DNA from 2 places in the Gottfriedia sp. S16(2024) genome. Region 2 is predicted to be linked to the other one. Evidence: a T-box and tRNA genes for the amino acid it is inferred to sense, from the RefSeq annotation. Region 2 holds a T-box; the other holds one or more tRNA genes.
What was found. The T-box of region 2 lies ahead of pheS (phenylalanine--tRNA ligase subunit alpha). A T-box ahead of a tRNA ligase gene usually reads a tRNA of that ligase, here a tRNA-Phe.
Positions count from the first base shown of each region.

Region 1: it encodes a tRNA-Phe, which carries the amino acid that the T-box ahead of pheS (phenylalanine--tRNA ligase subunit alpha) is inferred to sense. The anticodon was not compared.

Region 1 covers NZ_JBFLUO010000001.1:1,263,227-1,271,955, reverse strand. Annotated here, with positions in the region: gene walK (cell wall metabolism sensor histidine kinase WalK) at 1-922, opposite strand, end outside; gene yycF (response regulator YycF) at 922-1,626, opposite strand; tRNA gene AB1282_RS06090 (tRNA-Phe) at 1,976-2,048, opposite strand; tRNA gene AB1282_RS06085 (tRNA-Asp) at 2,055-2,130, opposite strand; tRNA gene AB1282_RS06080 (tRNA-Glu) at 2,154-2,225, opposite strand; tRNA gene AB1282_RS06075 (tRNA-Lys) at 2,245-2,317, opposite strand; gene AB1282_RS06070 (adenylosuccinate synthase) at 2,458-3,747, opposite strand; gene dnaB (replicative DNA helicase) at 3,962-5,320, opposite strand; gene rplI (50S ribosomal protein L9) at 5,348-5,791, opposite strand; gene AB1282_RS06055 (DHH family phosphoesterase) at 5,788-7,764, opposite strand; gene AB1282_RS06050 (YybS family protein) at 7,857-8,729, opposite strand, start outside.
Region 2 covers NZ_JBFLUO010000001.1:155,604-164,332, reverse strand. Annotated here, with positions in the region: gene proV (glycine betaine/L-proline ABC transporter ATP-binding protein ProV) at 1-178, shown strand, start outside; gene AB1282_RS00950 (glycine betaine ABC transporter substrate-binding protein) at 182-1,921, shown strand; gene sspI (small acid-soluble spore protein SspI) at 1,992-2,201, opposite strand; gene AB1282_RS00940 (TrmH family RNA methyltransferase) at 2,305-3,054, shown strand; T-box leader at 3,191-3,437, shown strand; gene pheS (phenylalanine--tRNA ligase subunit alpha) at 3,494-4,528, shown strand; gene pheT (phenylalanine--tRNA ligase subunit beta) at 4,547-6,961, shown strand; gene AB1282_RS00925 (hypothetical protein) at 7,258-8,729, opposite strand, start outside.

The DNA.
Region 1 (8,729 bases), 1.1 Mb from region 2:
ATACTGTTTCACGTGAAACATTTAGCATCGTTTCAGCTGGATCATTTAAGAGAATAATTTTCCCTCTACGGTCAGTTGCAATAACGCCATCTGACATATGCTCTAGTACTGATTGAAGCTTTCTTCTTTCTCCATCTGTTGAAGCTCTAGCTTGCTGTAAGTTACGTGATAGATTATTAAATGATATCGTTAATTCACCAATCTCATCTTCACTATAGGCCTTTAATTTGCGAGAGAAATTTCCTTTCGCCATTTCTTGGGCCTGTCTTCTTATTTCTGAGATTGGCTTCGTAATTGCTTTAGCCAATAATATCCCTAAAATGGATGTAATCGCGACTGCTATAAGTGTACCCGTTGAAAAAATACGGTTAATTAATTCCATTCTTTCATAAGTACTTTCCATTGAAGCACTCGTGTAAATCGCTGAAACAATTTCGTCACCTTCCATCACTGGGGTAACAATCGTTTTCATTCGATGACCGTTTTTAGGATCAATTAACACTTTTTCAGTTCTAGTACCTACTAAAAGTGCTCTTTTAACTAAAATATCAGTTGTCCTTTTTCCAACAATAGACCGATTACTAGAATCCGAAGTAGCAATGACTTCACTATTTTGGTTAATAACTCTTACATCTGATATCCCAATATTCTTTCCAAAGTCAGAAACTATTTTTTGAATATTAGCTTTCACCTCTGGATCGTCCAGAGTTTTCTTTTTTTCATACTCGATTTTTATATTATAAGCCAGTAGCTTAGCCCGTTCGTTTATCGCAACTGTAAAACTATTTACAAGTTGCTTTTCAAGTTCTCTCGAAAAATAAACGCTAATAATTTGCATAGCTACCAATATGAGTAAAATATAAACAAGTACAAATTTAAATACAATTGATTTAAATAAACCAACTTTATTGTAAGCTGCCATTAATCTTGCTCCGGATCACGCAGGTAATATCCTACTCCTCTTCTTGTTACAATGAAAAGTGGATAACTTGGATTGTCCTCAATTTTTTCACGAAGTCTTCGAATTGTTACATCAACAGTTCGTACATCTCCAAAATAATCATAGCCCCAAACAGTTTGAAGTAAATGTTCTCTCGTCATAACCTGTCCGATATGCTTCGCTAAATAATATAGTAATTCAAACTCGCGGTGAGTTAATTCGATCTTCTCGCCACGTTTTGTTACGATATAAGCGTTTGGATTGATAACAAGCGAACCAATAATAACTTCAACTGACTCCTCTTTTTCAGATGTAGCTCCAGTTTGATGTCTACGTAAATTTGCTTTTACTCTAGCAAGCAACTCACGTGTACTAAATGGTTTTGTTACGTAGTCATCTGCTCCCATTTCTAAACCTAGTACTTTATCTAATTCAGAATCTTTTGCTGTAATCATAATGATTGGCATTTCATGATTCTTTCTAATTTCTCTACAAACTTCTAAGCCATCTCTAATTGGCAACATAATATCTAATAAAACTAAATCAGGAAGAAACTCGTCTACTTTTTGTAATGCTTCCTCTCCATCATACGCGCAAACAATTTCAAAACCTTCTTTTTCTAAATTAAACTTCAATATATCAGCAATTGGTTTTTCATCATCGACTATTAATATTTTTTTATTCATTCCCCGCACTCCTTTTCTAGTCAGTTTTCGCTGCCATCAATTCTATACATATCTTTTGCAATTTAACATTAAATTAGGCAACAAATAAACTTTTCATAGCAATTTCGTTTTGTGGACTATCTCTCTAAATATAATACGACTACGATCATACGTGTTATTCTTTTTATCTATAAACACTAGATTTTTGAAAAAAACCTCTAGCTTGTTGCTAGAGGTCTACTCCACTTACTTCTATTTTAAATTAAGTAGGTTTTTTTGTAAAATCGAACTGTTTTATTCAAACTAGAATCTATTTTCTATAAGGTTGATATAAAATAAAAAACTACTGTATATACAGTAGTTTTTATGATGGCTCGGGACGGAATCGAACCGCCGACACGAGGATTTTCAGTCCTCTGCTCTACCGACTGAGCTACCGAGCCATTATATGGCGGTCCCGACCGGGATCGAACCGGCGATCTCCTGCGTGACAGGCAGGCATGTTAACCGCTACACCACGGGACCAAGATAAGTTTTTTAAAAAAGGATGACCCGTACGGGACTCGAACCCGTGTTACCGCCGTGAAAGGGCGGTGTCTTAACCGCTTGACCAACGGGCCACATTAATTTAAGAAAAGATGAGCCATGAAGGATTCGAACCTTCGACCCTCTGATTAAAAGTCAGATGCTCTACCTACTGAGCTAATGGCTCATAAAATGATTAACTTCATAAACTATGTACTAGTTATGACGACAAGACTTATCTTATCATACTTTCTAATAAGTTTGCAATAGTTTTTTTAAAAAAATAATAAAAGCCCCTAAGTTTTTATTTAAGGGCTTTTTATTATATTAAGCTCCGTAAACGTTACGTACGATATTTGTTTGGTTACGGTCTGGACCTACTGAGAATACAGATAATGGAATACCTACTAATTGAGACACACGTTCTACATAGTGTCTTGCATTAACTGGTAGTTCATTAAGCGTTTTTACTCCTGTAATATCTTCTGTCCAACCTGGAAGTTCTTCATAAACTGGCTCACATTCTGCAAGTTGTTTTAAGCTAGCAGGGAACTCAGTAATTGTTTCTCCACGGAATTTATAAGCAACGCAAATTTTAACAGTCTCTAGTCCTGTTAATACGTCAATTGAGTTAAGTGATAAATCAGTAATACCGCTAACGCGACGAGCGTGGCGAACTACTACACTATCAAACCAACCAACACGTCTTGGTCTTCCAGTAGTTGTACCGTACTCACGACCTACTTCACGAATTGTATTTCCAATTTCGTCGAAAAGCTCAGTTGGGAATGCACCTTCACCAACACGAGTAGTGTAAGCTTTACATACACCAACAACGTGATTAATTTTTGTTGGACCAACTCCAGATCCAATTGTTACTCCACCTGCAACTGGGTTAGAAGAAGTAACGAATGGGTATGTACCTTGGTCGATATCTAACATTACACCTTGTGCGCCTTCAAATAATACGCGCTTTCCACCATCAATTGCATCATTTAATACAACAGAAGTATCACACACATATTTTTTAATTTGTTGTCCGAACTCATAATATTCTTCAAAAATGTCATCAATATTTAATGAATTTGAATCATACATTTTTTCAAATAAATTATTTTTCTCTTCAAGATTACGTTTTAATTTTTCGTAAAACTCTTCTTTATCTAAAAGGTCTGCCATACGGATCCCCACACGTGCAGCTTTATCCATATAAGCTGGTCCAATACCTTTTTTAGTAGTACCAATCTTATTATCACCTTTACGCTCTTCTTCTAACTCATCTTGTTTTAAATGATAAGGTAAGATAACATGAGCACGGTTACTAATACGTAAGTTGTCAGTTGAAACACCTTTATCATGTAAGTATGCTAGCTCTTGAACTAAAGCTTTAGGATCTACAACCATACCATTTCCAACAACACAAATTTTATCTGAGAAGAAAATACCTGATGGAATTAAATGAAGTTTGTACTTTTCACCATTAAATACGATTGTATGACCTGCATTGTTACCACCTTGATATCTAGCAACTACTTCTGCCTGTTGTGATAAAAAGTCGGTAATTTTTCCTTTTCCTTCGTCTCCCCATTGAGAACCAACTACTACTACTGATGACAATGTACTGCACCTCCGATTAAAATACGCTATTTCCGAACTAAAACCAAAACTAGTATATCAAACTTACGGAATTTGTCAATAAATCTCTTTGAATAATTCTGTTCTAAGTTTTATTTGTTCGTAAATACAAACTAAAGAATTTGATAAAAATAGTTTGCCCTAACAAAAAAAAATAATCACATAGATTCACTATGTGATTATTTTTTAGATGATATTAGGCCCCTGGCGCTTGCTCATCAAACCTTCGTTCTAAGTTTACGAACTTGTTATATTCTTTTACGAATGCTAATGAAACAGTACCTACTGGACCATTCCTTTGTTTAGCAATAATGATTTCAATAATATTTTTATTCTCTGATTCTTTATCGTAGTAATCGTCTCGATATAAGAACGCAACGATATCCGCATCTTGCTCAATACTTCCTGATTCACGAATATCAGACATCATTGGACGTTTATCTTGTCTTGACTCTACGCTACGTGATAGCTGAGATAAGGCTATTAGAGGTACTTTTAATTCCCTCGCTAGTCCTTTAAGAGAACGTGAAATTTCCGATACTTCTTGTTGACGATTCTCTCCACTTTTGCCGTTACCTTGAATAAGCTGCAAGTAATCAATTAAGATCATTCCTAAGCCATGCTCTTGTTTCAGTCTTCTACACTTAGCACGTATGTCATTTACTCTAATACCAGGTGTATCATCGATATATATACCTGTACCAGCTAAGCTACTAGCAGCCATCGTAAGCTTATTCCAATCCTCTTGTTCAAGATTACCTGTACGTAGTGCCTGTGCGTTAATATTCCCTTCTGCACAAAGCATACGCATAACAAGCTGATCTGATCCCATCTCGAGACTGAAAATTGCTACGTTTTCATCTGTCTTAGTCGCTACGTTTTGTGCGATATTCAACGCAAAAGCTGTTTTACCTACTGAAGGACGGGCAGCTACTATAATTAAATCATTGGGCTGAAATCCCGCTGTCATACGATCTAAATCAGTAAATCCTGTTGGTACACCTGTGATTTCGCCACGTTGATTAAATAAAGTCTCAATTTTACTAAATGTAGTAAATACTACATCTTTAATACTTTGAAAACCAGAAACGTTTGTGCGCTGAGCTACTTTTAAGATACTTTTTTCAGCCTCGTTTAGTACAACATCCACTGGAGTATCTGGTGCATAGCTTTCCGTTACAATATTTGTAGCGGTTCTTATTAATCTTCTTAAAGTAGATTTTTCTTCAACGCTCTTCGCATAGTATTCAACGTTAGATGCCGTTGGTACTGAAGCCAGCAAATCATTTAAGTATGACACTCCTCCAACTTCTTCTAATACTCCTTGATTAGCTAGTTCAGAAGTTAGTGTGATAACATCTAAAGGCTCATTCCTTGAAGCAATCTTAAGCATTGCTTCAAATATTTTTTGATGGGCAGCTCGATAAAAGTCATCTGGTAAAAGCCGTTCTGAAGTTGATATTAGCGCCTCTGAATCTAACAGTATGGCTCCTAATACAGCCTGTTCAGCTTCTATATTCTGTGGTGGAGTACGATCATTTAGCAAATCACTCATTTCTAGTCCTCCAGATGCTTGTTTTTCTTATTGTTCCTTAACGTGTACTTTTAAAGTTGCACTAACTTCAGGATGCAATTTTACTTTAATATTTGTTACACCTAGACCTCTAATCGCATCATTCATTTCGAATTTACGCTTATCTAGTTTAATACCATGTACTTTTTGAAGCTCATCGGCAATTTGTTTGCTAGTGATTGATCCGAAAAGACGACCACCTTCACCCGATTTAGCTTTTAGTTCTACTGTTAGAGCTTCAATTGTTTCTTTTAGCTTTTTACAATTTTCTAATTCAATTTGTGCATCTTTTAATTCTTTATTTTTTTTCGCTTCAAGAGTTTTCATATTACCTGCTGTAGCTTCAATAGCATCTCCATTTTTGATTAGGAAACTTGCATAGCCATCTGCGATATTTTTAGTTTCTCCCTTTTTACCTTTTCCTTTTACATCTTTTAAGAAAATTACTTTCATTTGTTTGTTCTCCCTTCAATATATTCATCGATTATTCTCAATAAGTGTTGTTCAACTTCTCTAATTGAAGAAGATTCAACTTGTGCAGCAGCATTTGTTAAGTGACCGCCACCACCAAGCTCTTCCATTATTAATTGAACATTTATATTCCCTAATGAACGGCTGCTAATGCTAACAACATTGTCTGACCTTTTCGCAATGACAAAAGATGCAATAACATCTGTCATCGTTAATAACGTATCTGCGGCCTTTGCAATTAAAACTTGATCATAGCTTATATTATCTTTTCCAAAGCTAATCGCAAAGCCCTCTTTATACATATAGGCTTCCTCTATTAATTCTGCTTTGCGAATATATTCATTCATATCTTGTTTTAGTAAATTTTGAACGAGGATCGTATCAGCGCCATTCGAACGCAAGTATGATGCTGCATCAAAAGTTCGTGCCCCTGTTCGGAAAGTAAAACTCTTTGTATCAACAATAATTCCTGCAAGTAAGGCTGTTGCCTCAAGCATGCTTAATTTTATTTTCTTAGGTTGGTACTCCAATAACTCTGTTACTAATTCTGCTGTAGAGGAAGCGTACGGCTCCATATAAACGAGAATTGCATCCTTAATGAAGTCCTCTCCTCTTCGATGATGGTCTATCACAACAATTTTATCTGTCTCATCTAAAAGTGATTCTTCTTCAACCATTGTTGGTCTATGGGTATCTACTACGATTATTAATGTATCTTCAGAAATAAGTTCTTTTGCTTTTTCAGGTGAAATAAAACAAGACATAAATTGTTCATTTTTAGACATTTCCCTCATCAAACGATTAACACTTTTATCTACTTCATCTTTATCAATAACAACATAACCATCCACTTCATTATGCATAACCATTTTTAAGATTCCAACTGCTGAACCAAGAGCATCCATGTCAGGTAACTTATGACCCATTATCATAACATTGGTGCTACTCTTCATTAAATCTCTTAATGCATGCGAGATTACCCTCGCTCTAACCCTCGTTCTCTTTTCTACAGGGTTTGTTTTTCCACCAAAAAACTTTACTTTACCGTTAATGTTTTTAACAGTTACTTGATCTCCCCCGCGCCCTAATGCTAAATCTAAGCCAGATTGCGCTAGTTGACCAAGTTCGGTTAAATTTAAACTACCTACCCCGACGCCAACGCTTAGAGTAAGGGGTAAATTACGTTTTGTAGTTTCTTCTCTTACTTGGTCTAATATAGAAAACTTATTATTTTCTAATGCCGCCAGAATTCCTTCATTTAAAACTACACTATATCGATCAGATGAAACACGTTTCAAGAAAATACCATGGCTATTAGCCCAACTATTTAACATAGTAGTTACTGCACCATTTACACTAGAACGCTCCTGATCATCTAATCCCTGTGTCATTTCATCGTAATTATCTAATAAAATAATTCCGATTACTGTTCTTTGATCTTCGTATAACTTCTCTAATTGTGCCTGTTCTGTCACATCAAATAAATAAATGTATCGCTCTTCCCTTTTAATAACTACGCGATATGTTCTTTTACTTATATTCAATACATCTTCTTTTTTCTCTTTTTTCGAAATTAAAGCCATTAATCCTTCAGATAGATCATATATGTGTTTACCTATTAATGAACGATCATCTAAAATATTTAAAATATATTGATTGCCCCATTCAATATGGTACTCTCTATCATAAAGTAATACTCCAATTGGCATTTCTGTAATTGCTTCATTACTTAAATTTTTCACTCTCGACATAATTGATTCTATATACATATCTAAAACGTAGCGATACTTAATTTCTAACTTTACAACTAGAAATATAACGCATAAAAAGATAACGATAAATATTATCCCTATTTTAGGTTGAATATAGACCACAGTTCCGATCAAAAACACTGAAAGAGCAGTTAAAAGATAGACGGGTATAAGAAACATTTGTTTCTTATGAAAATCTTGCATATGTTCAACCCCTAAGCCAAATAAAATCTAACTTACATATTAAAGTTTATTCACTTTTGCACAACAAATTAGTATCAAATATGTTTTTAAGTTTAAATTTTTCTTCTATTAAAGATTCCAATTGAGATGATTCCAATTAGTAAAACAATATAAATTAATGGTTGAATGATAAAACTTGCGATTAATATAATAATTGGTACCGCTTTAGAAAACTGTTTTAAATAACTAAAATAAAAGATCGATGCATAACCTTGAACAAGCAGTAAAATTTGAAGTACATATGTTAAGTTAATTACTGCTGTACTAAGGAAACTACTTTGTTTCAAATTGAAGAACGAAAAAATCATTACAATTAAAAAGAACCACATGAATCCTACTGGGAGTCTAAACTCTCTAAATGGTTTAAATTTCGGTGTTTTATAACCTAATCTTTTTATTAATGGAAAAGTTACTAGTTGTGTTATAAAAGCAACGAAAAAACTACCCATTAACATTATAGAAGGAATTAATGTAGGGATTAATTTAATAGCACTTGAAAGCTCATCTAGTTTCTTTTCATTAGTGCCTGTACCTAAACTGGCACTAAGTTCCTTACTTTTTTCTACTCCTTCCAACATCATGTCAATACCATGTTTAACAAGGTCAGTATGAGAAACTGCTTTGAATAGTATATACGTAAGAACCATATGTATTAAATAAATAAAAGTACTTGTAAGTAAGATTTCTCCTTTACTTCGCTCATTTTTTAATAGATACCCAATTACTATACCAACTGTTGAGTACATTAAAGTAATGGGAAGTAAATTAAAAGAGGCAATAGGAATTGTTAAGCCAAGCGCCAAACAACAAAGTAAAAGTGATTCCTTAATCGAATATTTAATACTAATAATAATAAACGGCAGTGGCATAAGGAATGCCAAAATTAATGAGAGAAATGGTACATATAAAAATACTAATAGCAATAC
Region 2 (8,729 bases):
CATTGTGTCTGTTAATGAAGATACATTATTAACGGATGTAATCGGGGCACTGGCAACTTCTGCTCTTCCATTAGCTGTAGTAGATGAAAATAATCGATTAAAAGGCGTTATTATACGTGGAGCTGTTATCGGTGCTTTAGCAGGTAAAACAGACGATTTGAATATAAAAGGAGGTTAATATATGGGTATTCCAAAAATTCCGTTAGCTGAATGGATTGATAAAATTGTCGAAGTGATTATTAAAATTTTTCATCCTCTATTTAACGTAATAACCAACATCACAGAAACCCTTTTAAATGGCCTTGTTAAGGTTTTAGGACTTGGCCCATCCATTATTCTAATATTAATAATTTCATTACTGGCTTTTTATACAAGTAGGTGGACAGTTGGTCTGTTTACATTACTCGGATTGTTATTAATAGATAATCTTGGACTTTGGGATGCTACAGTTGATTCGTTAGCATTGATTTTATCAGCGATCGTTATTACTGTTGTAATTGGAATTCCTTTAGGGATTTGGACGTCGCAAAACGATCGAGTGAAACAAGTTCTTACTCCAATACTCGACTTTATGCAAACAATGCCAGCATTTGTCTATTTAATTCCAGCCATTCTCTTTTTTGGAATTGGGGTAGTTCCTGGTATTTTAGCTTCAGTCATATTTGCAATCCCACCTACAATACGCTTAACGAATTTAGGTATACGTGAGGTTCCAAATGATTTAATAGAGGCATCAAATGCTTTTGGATCAACAACGTGGCAAAGACTCTTTAAAGTGCAGTTACCTTTAGCAGCACCTACGATTTTAGCGGGTATTAATCAAAGTATTATGCTTGCATTATCGATGGTAGTTATTTCATCACTAGTAGGTGCTCCAGGATTAGGTGCCGAGGTTTATCGTGCAGTAACACAGATTAAAGTAGGTGAAGGGTTCGAGGCAGGAATATCAATTGTTATTGTTGCAATTATTCTTGACCGAATTTCTCAAAATCTTCGTCAACCTGCTTATGGGAAAAAAATTGCGAAAAAATATGTTTATGGGTTAATTGCATTAATCTTTTGTATTTCCGCCATTACAGTTGCCGCTTCAGGTGGTAAAGATCAAAAAAAATCTTCAAATAAAATAGGTGCCGAGGTTAATTTTGAGATTACCGGAATTGATCCAGGAGCTGGGTTAATGAAAGCAACTGAAAAAGCGATGAAGGATTATGGTTTAAAGGATTGGACATTAAAAGAAGGCTCTTCTGCAGCGATGACTGCTGAATTGAAAAAAGCGTATGAAAATAAAGAACCTATAATCGTTACAGCATGGACGCCTCACTGGATGTTTTCAAAATATAAATTAAAGTATTTAGAAGATCCAAAAGGGTCATTTGGTAAGGATGAAGAAATTCATACAGTAGTTAGAAAAGGATTAAAAGAAGACATGCCAGGTGCATATAAGATTTTAGATAACTTTTCATGGAAACCTTCTGATATGGAAGAAGTTATGAGTGATATTCAAGAAGGTGCGAAACCTGAGAATGCAGCGGCGAAATGGATCAAAAAGCATCAAGATCAAGTAAATAATTGGACGAAAGATGCTTCAAAAGGAAATGGTGAAAAAATTAGTCTCGTTTATGTTTCATGGGAATCTGAAGTAGCCAGTACAAATGTGATTGGAAAAGTACTTGAAAATCAAGGCTATGACGTTACATTAAAACAAGTTGAGGCAGGACCAATGTTTGCTGGTATCTCAGATGGAAGTGCAGATGCAATGGTCGCAGCTTGGCTTCCGACAACTCATAAAGATTACATGAATGAGTACAAAAAACAATTGGTTGATCTTGGACCGAATTTAAAAGGGACAAAATTAGGCTTAGTCGTACCAAAATATATGAAGATTAATTCGATCGATGATTTAAAAGGTAAAACGAAATAGTCAAAATAAAAGGACTAACGAAAAGTTAATAACTTAAGTTAGTCCTTTTTTATGTTTTGAACAGATTAGATTACTGACTTACTCCATTTTCTAATACTGAGAGTAGTTCATGCTTTTGATCTTCAGTAGCGTGACTCCAAAAAACTTCGAGAAGTACACCTAAACCTGGTAATACTTTTTCCTCGCCACTTTGAATAGCATCTACAATTGTTGCTTCTAATTGATCACTTTTATTACCTGAAATATTGTGAAGAACTGCTCCGCGAATATTAAAATTCATTTGGATTTCTCCTTTCATGTTAAGCTTAATGTAGTATTTGTAAACAGAAACGATTTTATGTATGATAAACGATATGATATACGATGAAAGGTAAAGGAAACTTATGAAACAAATTGATTCCATACAAAATAATTCTGTAAAGGCTTGGAAAAAACTACATACAAAAAAAGGAAGAGATAAAGCTAAACAATTTATCGTAGAAGGTTTTCATTTAGTGGAGGAGGCAATTAAGCATGATGCACCGATTCTTCATTTATTAATTAGTGAAGATATTGACTTACCTTCTAATTTTTCAACTGGGTCATTTGATATAATGTATATATCTAAAGAGGTTAGCAAAGAATTAAGCGAAACAGAAACATCTCAAGGAATTTTTGCAATTATTGAATTTTCTTTTGTAAGAATTGATTTTGAGAAAGTGTCAAAATTATTATTAATTGATGAAGTTCAAGATCCTGGGAATGTTGGAACAATGATTCGTACTGCGGATGCTGCTGGTTTTGATGGGGTTATTTTAGGCTCAGGTACAAGCGATCTATATAATGCTAAAACAATTCGATCCACTCAAGGTTCATTATTCCATTTACCAATATTACGTGGTGATTTAGTTGACGCAATTTCTAATTTAAAAGATAAAGGAATAACTGTTTACGGAACATCTCTTCAAAATGCAAAACCATTTAATGAAGTAAACGTTACAAATCGTTTTGCCATTATTGTAGGAAATGAAGGCAAAGGTGTGAATTCAACATTACTTTCATTAACTGATGAAAATCTATATATACCGATTTATGGTAAAGCCGAATCATTAAACGTTGGTATTGCAGCAGGGATTCTAATGTATAGTCTGTGAGAAATAGAAAATGTTAGAAGCCATTTGAGCTTTTTAAGTCAGTAAAAATGATTCAAATGATTTAGTAAATAATTATGTTGAGCAGTTGCATTAATTGAAAAAAATCAATATAATTAATTAAGAAAAATTTAATACATAAAAAGCTTTGACAGAGAGTAGTAAATTTGAATCTCTATTTTAGGGAAAAGGTGCCGTAGACTGTAAGCACTTTTATAGTAGACCAAATTGAATTCACCTCTTGAGCTAGCGCCGGGACCATTTTTAAATGTAAAGGCGACTCGGTCTATCTAAGTAGATCGTTATATGAATGAAGTGAGCAGTTAGTTTTTTGTAAATAATAACTGTTAATTAGGGTGGTACCGCGATCAATCCTCGTCCCTTTTTTGGGAGCGAGGTTTTTTTATGTTTAAATTTATGAATTTGAATAGGAGGATTATTCATGCAAGAGCGTTTAGTTTCTTTACAAGCAGAAGCGATTAAGCAAATAGAAGAAGCAAAAGATTTAAAAGCATTAAATGAAATAAGAATTGCCTATCTAGGGAAAAAAGGTCCGATTACTGAAGCAATGAAAGCAATGAAGGATTTATCTCCTGAAGAGCGCCCAAAAATGGGAGCAGTTGCTAATGAAGTACGTGCGGCAATCCAAGAAAAACTTGAAGCAAAGCAAGTTGTATTAGAACAAAATGCAATTAATGAGAAATTAGAAAGTGAATCAATTGACGTAACACTTCCAGGAAGACCAGTTCATGCAGGTGGAGCTCATCCATTAAGAGCGGTTATTCAAGAAATTGAAGATTTATTTATTGGAATGGGATATGAAATCGCAGAAGGTCCAGAAGTAGAAAAGGACTATTATAATTTCGAAGCCTTAAATTTACCAAAAGGTCATCCAGCTCGTGATATGCAGGATTCATTCTATATTTCTGAAGAAACATTAATGAGAACTCATACTTCACCTGTTCAAGCTAGAACAATGGAAGCAAACGCGGAAAAAGGACCAATTAAAATAATTTGTCCAGGTAAAGTTTATCGCCGTGACGATGATGATGCTACACATTCTCATCAATTCATGCAAATCGAAGGTCTTGTAATTGGTGAAAACATTTCAATGAGTGATTTAAAAGGTACTTTACAACTTTTTGCAAAAAAAATGTTTGGTGAAGATCGTGAAATTCGATTACGCCCAAGCTTCTTCCCATTCACTGAGCCTTCAGTAGAAATGGATATTTCTTGTATGAAATGTGGAGGAAAAGGCTGTAACATGTGTAAGCACACTGGATGGATTGAAATTTTAGGTGCAGGAATGGTGCATCCTAACGTACTTGAGATGGCTGGATATAATCCAAAAGAAGTTCAAGGATTTGCTTTCGGTATGGGTCCAGAACGTATTGCATTATTAAAATATGGTATTGATGATATTCGTCATTTCTATACGAACGATATAAGATTCTTAAAGCAATTCCAACAAATGTAAGGTAGGAGGGGACAAAACATGTTTGTATCAACAAAATGGTTACAAGAATACGTTGATTTAAGTGGTGTTACACCAGACGAGCTTGCAAAATTAATAACAAAAGCAGGTATTGAAGTTGAAGGTGTTAATCATCTTTCAGAAGGAATTAAAAATGTTGTAGTTGGTTATGTAATGGAACGTGAACAACATCCAGAGGCAGATAAATTATCAAAATGTACTGTTGATGTTGGAGAAGAACAACCAGTACAAATTATTTGTGGCGCACCAAATGTTGCTAAAGGTCAAAAAGTGATCGTGGCAAAGGTAGGCGCTGTTTTACCGGGGAATTTTAAAATTAAAAAAGCAAAATTACGTGGTGAAGTTTCTGAAGGAATGATTTGCTCTCTGCAAGAATTAGGAATTGAAGGCAAAGTCGTTGCAAAAGAATTCTCAAATGGAATTTTTGTTTTACCAAGTGATGCAGAAGTAGGAGCAGATGCATTAGATGTACTATATCGTGATGATGCGGTATTAGAACTTGGCTTAACACCAAACCGTGCTGATTGCTTAAATATGATTGGTGTTGCTTATGAGGTAGCTGCGATTTTAGATCGTGACGTGAAACTTCCAGCGATTAGCGCTCAATCAGCTATAACTGCTGATTATGTTTCAGTTTCAATTGAATCAAAAGAAGATGCACCATATTATAGTGCTAAATTAGTTAAAGGCGTAAAAATTGGTCCTTCTCCATTATGGATGCAAGCTCGTTTAATGAGTGCTGGTATTCGTCCGATTAATAATGTGGTTGATATTACGAACTATATTTTAATTGAGTATGGTCAACCATTACACGCGTTTGATTTTAATAAATTAAATAGTAATCAAATTATCGTTCGTCTTGCGAAAGAAAACGAAAAAATCATTACGCTTGATGGTGAAGAGCGCACATTACAGCCACATAATTTAGTAATCGCAACAGAAAAAGAAGCAGTTGCAGTTGCAGGTGTAATGGGTGGTCAAAGTACTGAAGTTGATGTTGAAACTGTAGACGTTTTAATTGAATCAGCTGTTTTCAGAGGTCAAAGTGTTCGCCAAACTTCAAAAGACCTGGGCTTACGTAGCGATTCAAGTGCTCGTTTTGAAAAAGGTATTGATGCATCTCGTACATTCCCTGCTTCTGAACGTGCTGCTCAGTTAATGGCTGAACTAGCTGGTGGAACAATTGTTGAAGGTACTGTTATTGCGGACAATTTAGTTGAAGATGCTAAAAAAGTTTCAGTTTCTGTTAGTAAGATTAATGGTGTTCTTGGTACATCAATTGATGCTGAAACAGTAAAAGATATTTTCCGTCGCTTAAGATTAGAAGCTACCGGAAATGGTGAAGTATTCACAATTACTGTTCCAAGTCGTCGTGGTGATCTTTCAATTGAAGAAGATTTAGTTGAAGAAGTAGGAAGATTATATGGCTATGATCATATTCCTGCTACATTACCAACGGGTGTTGCTAGCCGTGGGCAATTAACACCTTATCAAGCAAAACGTAGAAGAATTCGTCAGTATTTACAGCATGCAGGTCTTTACGAAGCTGTTACGTACTCTTTAACAAGCAATAATAAAGTAAAACGCTTTGCATTAGAAACAGTAGATGCAGAACCTGTACGTTTGGCATTACCTATGAGTGAAGAACGCAGTGAGCTACGTTTCAGTTTAGTACCACATTTATTAGATGCGATTGCATATAATGTTGCACGTAAAGAAGAAAATGTTCAACTATTTGAAACAGGCTCTGTATTCTTAACAAAAGAAAAGAACGATCTTCCACATGAAGAAGAATATTTAGCAGGAGCATTAACTGGTTTATGGTTGCAACATGCTTGGCAAGGCGAGAAAAAAGCTGTTGATTTCTATGTTGTAAAAGGTATTTTAGACGGATTATTTAATGAATTAGGTTTATCAAATAAAATAACTTATCTGGCTGCTAAGAAAGAAGAATTACACCCAGGACGTACTGCAAGTATTTTATTAAACGGAGAAGAAATTGGTTTTATCGGTCAAGTTCATCCTGTTACTCAAAAAGAGTGGGATCTTAAAGAAACGTATGTATTCCAATTATCTCTTGAAAAACTATTAAATACTGAATTTGATGATATTTTATACAATGCAATTCCTCGTTTCCCATCAATGAACCGAGATATGGCATTAGTAGTTGATTCAAAAGTATTTGCTGGTGATATTCTATCTACAATTCGTTCAACTGGTGGAAGACTTCTAAAGGATGCTACAATCTTCGATTTATACGAAGGAGATAAGATGGAAGCTGGTAAGAAATCAGTTGCCTTCTCATTAACATATTTCGATCCAGAACGTACTTTAACGGATGAAGAAGTAACTAAAGCTCATTCAAAAGTATTAAAAGCAGTAGAAGAAACACATAATGCTCAGTTACGTGGGTAAATAATTAATTAATAATATATTGAAATTGATAAAAACCAAGTTCTTTTTTTAAAGAATTTGGTTTTTTTGTGCTGCAGGTATGTCAGGCTTTACCTATATTCTTGATACAACTACTCAAAATTTAGATGCAGGTGAAGCGGTAAGATCACCTTTTCAAATAATATATATAAAAAACCCTTCAAAGTAGACGGGGTATAACTTTTTGCTGTCTACTATTGAAGGGTATTTAATCAGATATTTAAGTTAATATCAATAATCATACTTCAAAATTTATTTTCGATAAGCTTATTGAATCACTAAATATCTAGTCTAACGATGTTTAGTGCAGCACTATTTACACTTGCACCATCAACACTGTTTGCTAAATGGTCTGGGGTAGCACCAATATTTCTAAGCTGGAATTGTTCACCAGCTGTGAAATGTACCATTACCTCGCCATTAATTTGTAAATTTGTCATTGGACTATTAGGGAGATCTACACCAGTTCCGAATTCGCTGCCTTGAACCATGGTAAATATTGGAGTTAAGCCACTGAATATTGCATAAGCTCCTTCAATTGGTTGTGTGCCTGTACCACCCATATTTCTAAAAATCACACTGTAGTTAATTAAATAATCTCCGGTGCTCATTACTGTAATTGTATCTCCTCCAATAAGGGCGAAATCTCCAGAATTAAGTCCCACATTATTAAAGGATACTGGTGTATTTGTTGGTATATTACCTTGAGAATTAGTATTGTAAAAACTTGCATACATTGGAGTACAACTACATTCACCTGTTGCTCCCCTAGGTCCGGTTGCTCCAGTAGCACCAGTAGCACCAGTAGTACCAGTAGCGCCAGTAGCACCACGTTCACCAGTAGCACCAGTAGCGCCGGTAGCACCAGTAGCACCAGTAGCGCCAGTAGCACCAGTAGCGCCAGTAGCACCAGTAGCACCAGTATTGCCAGTAGCACCAGTATTGCCAGTAGCACCAGTATTGCCAGTAGCACCAGTATTGCCAGTAGCACCAGTAGCACCACGTTCACCAGTAGCGCCAGTAGCGCCAGTAGCACCAGTATTGCCAGTAGCACCAGTATTGCCAGTAGCACCAGTAGCACCAGTAGCACCAGTTGGACCAGTTGGACCAGTAGCGCCAGTAGCACCAGTAGCGCCAGTATTGCCAGTAGCACCACGTTCACCAGTAGCGCCAGTAGCACCAGTATTGCCAGTAGCACCAGTAGCACCACGTTCACCAGTAGCGCCAGTAGCACCAGTAGCGCCAGTAGCACCAGTATTGCCAGTATTGCCAGTAGCACCAGTAGCACCAGTAGCACCAGTAGCACCAGTAGCGCCAGTATTGCCAGTAGCACCAGTAGCACCAGTAGCACCAGTAGCGCCAGTTGGACCAGTTGGACCAGTTGGACCAGTTGGACCAGTTGGACCAGTTGGACCAGTTGGACCAGTAGCGCCAGTAGCGCCAGTAGCACCAGTTGGACCAGTAGCACCAGTAGCACCAGTAGCGCCAGTAGCGCCAGTAGTACCGGTTGCTCCCGCCGGTCCAGTTGGTCCCGCCGGTCCGGTTCCTGTAGCTCCATTATTTTCTACATTTACACAAACGTTTACATTTTGCTTTACGTTGCATCCGCAATTTCTTTTTCCACAATCATGACATCTATCATCATGACATCTGCAATCATCATGGTCGTGATTACATTTCTTGCATTTATCACGGCATCTGCAATCATCTTGATGGTGATCACATTTTCTGCATTTACATTTGCATTTGC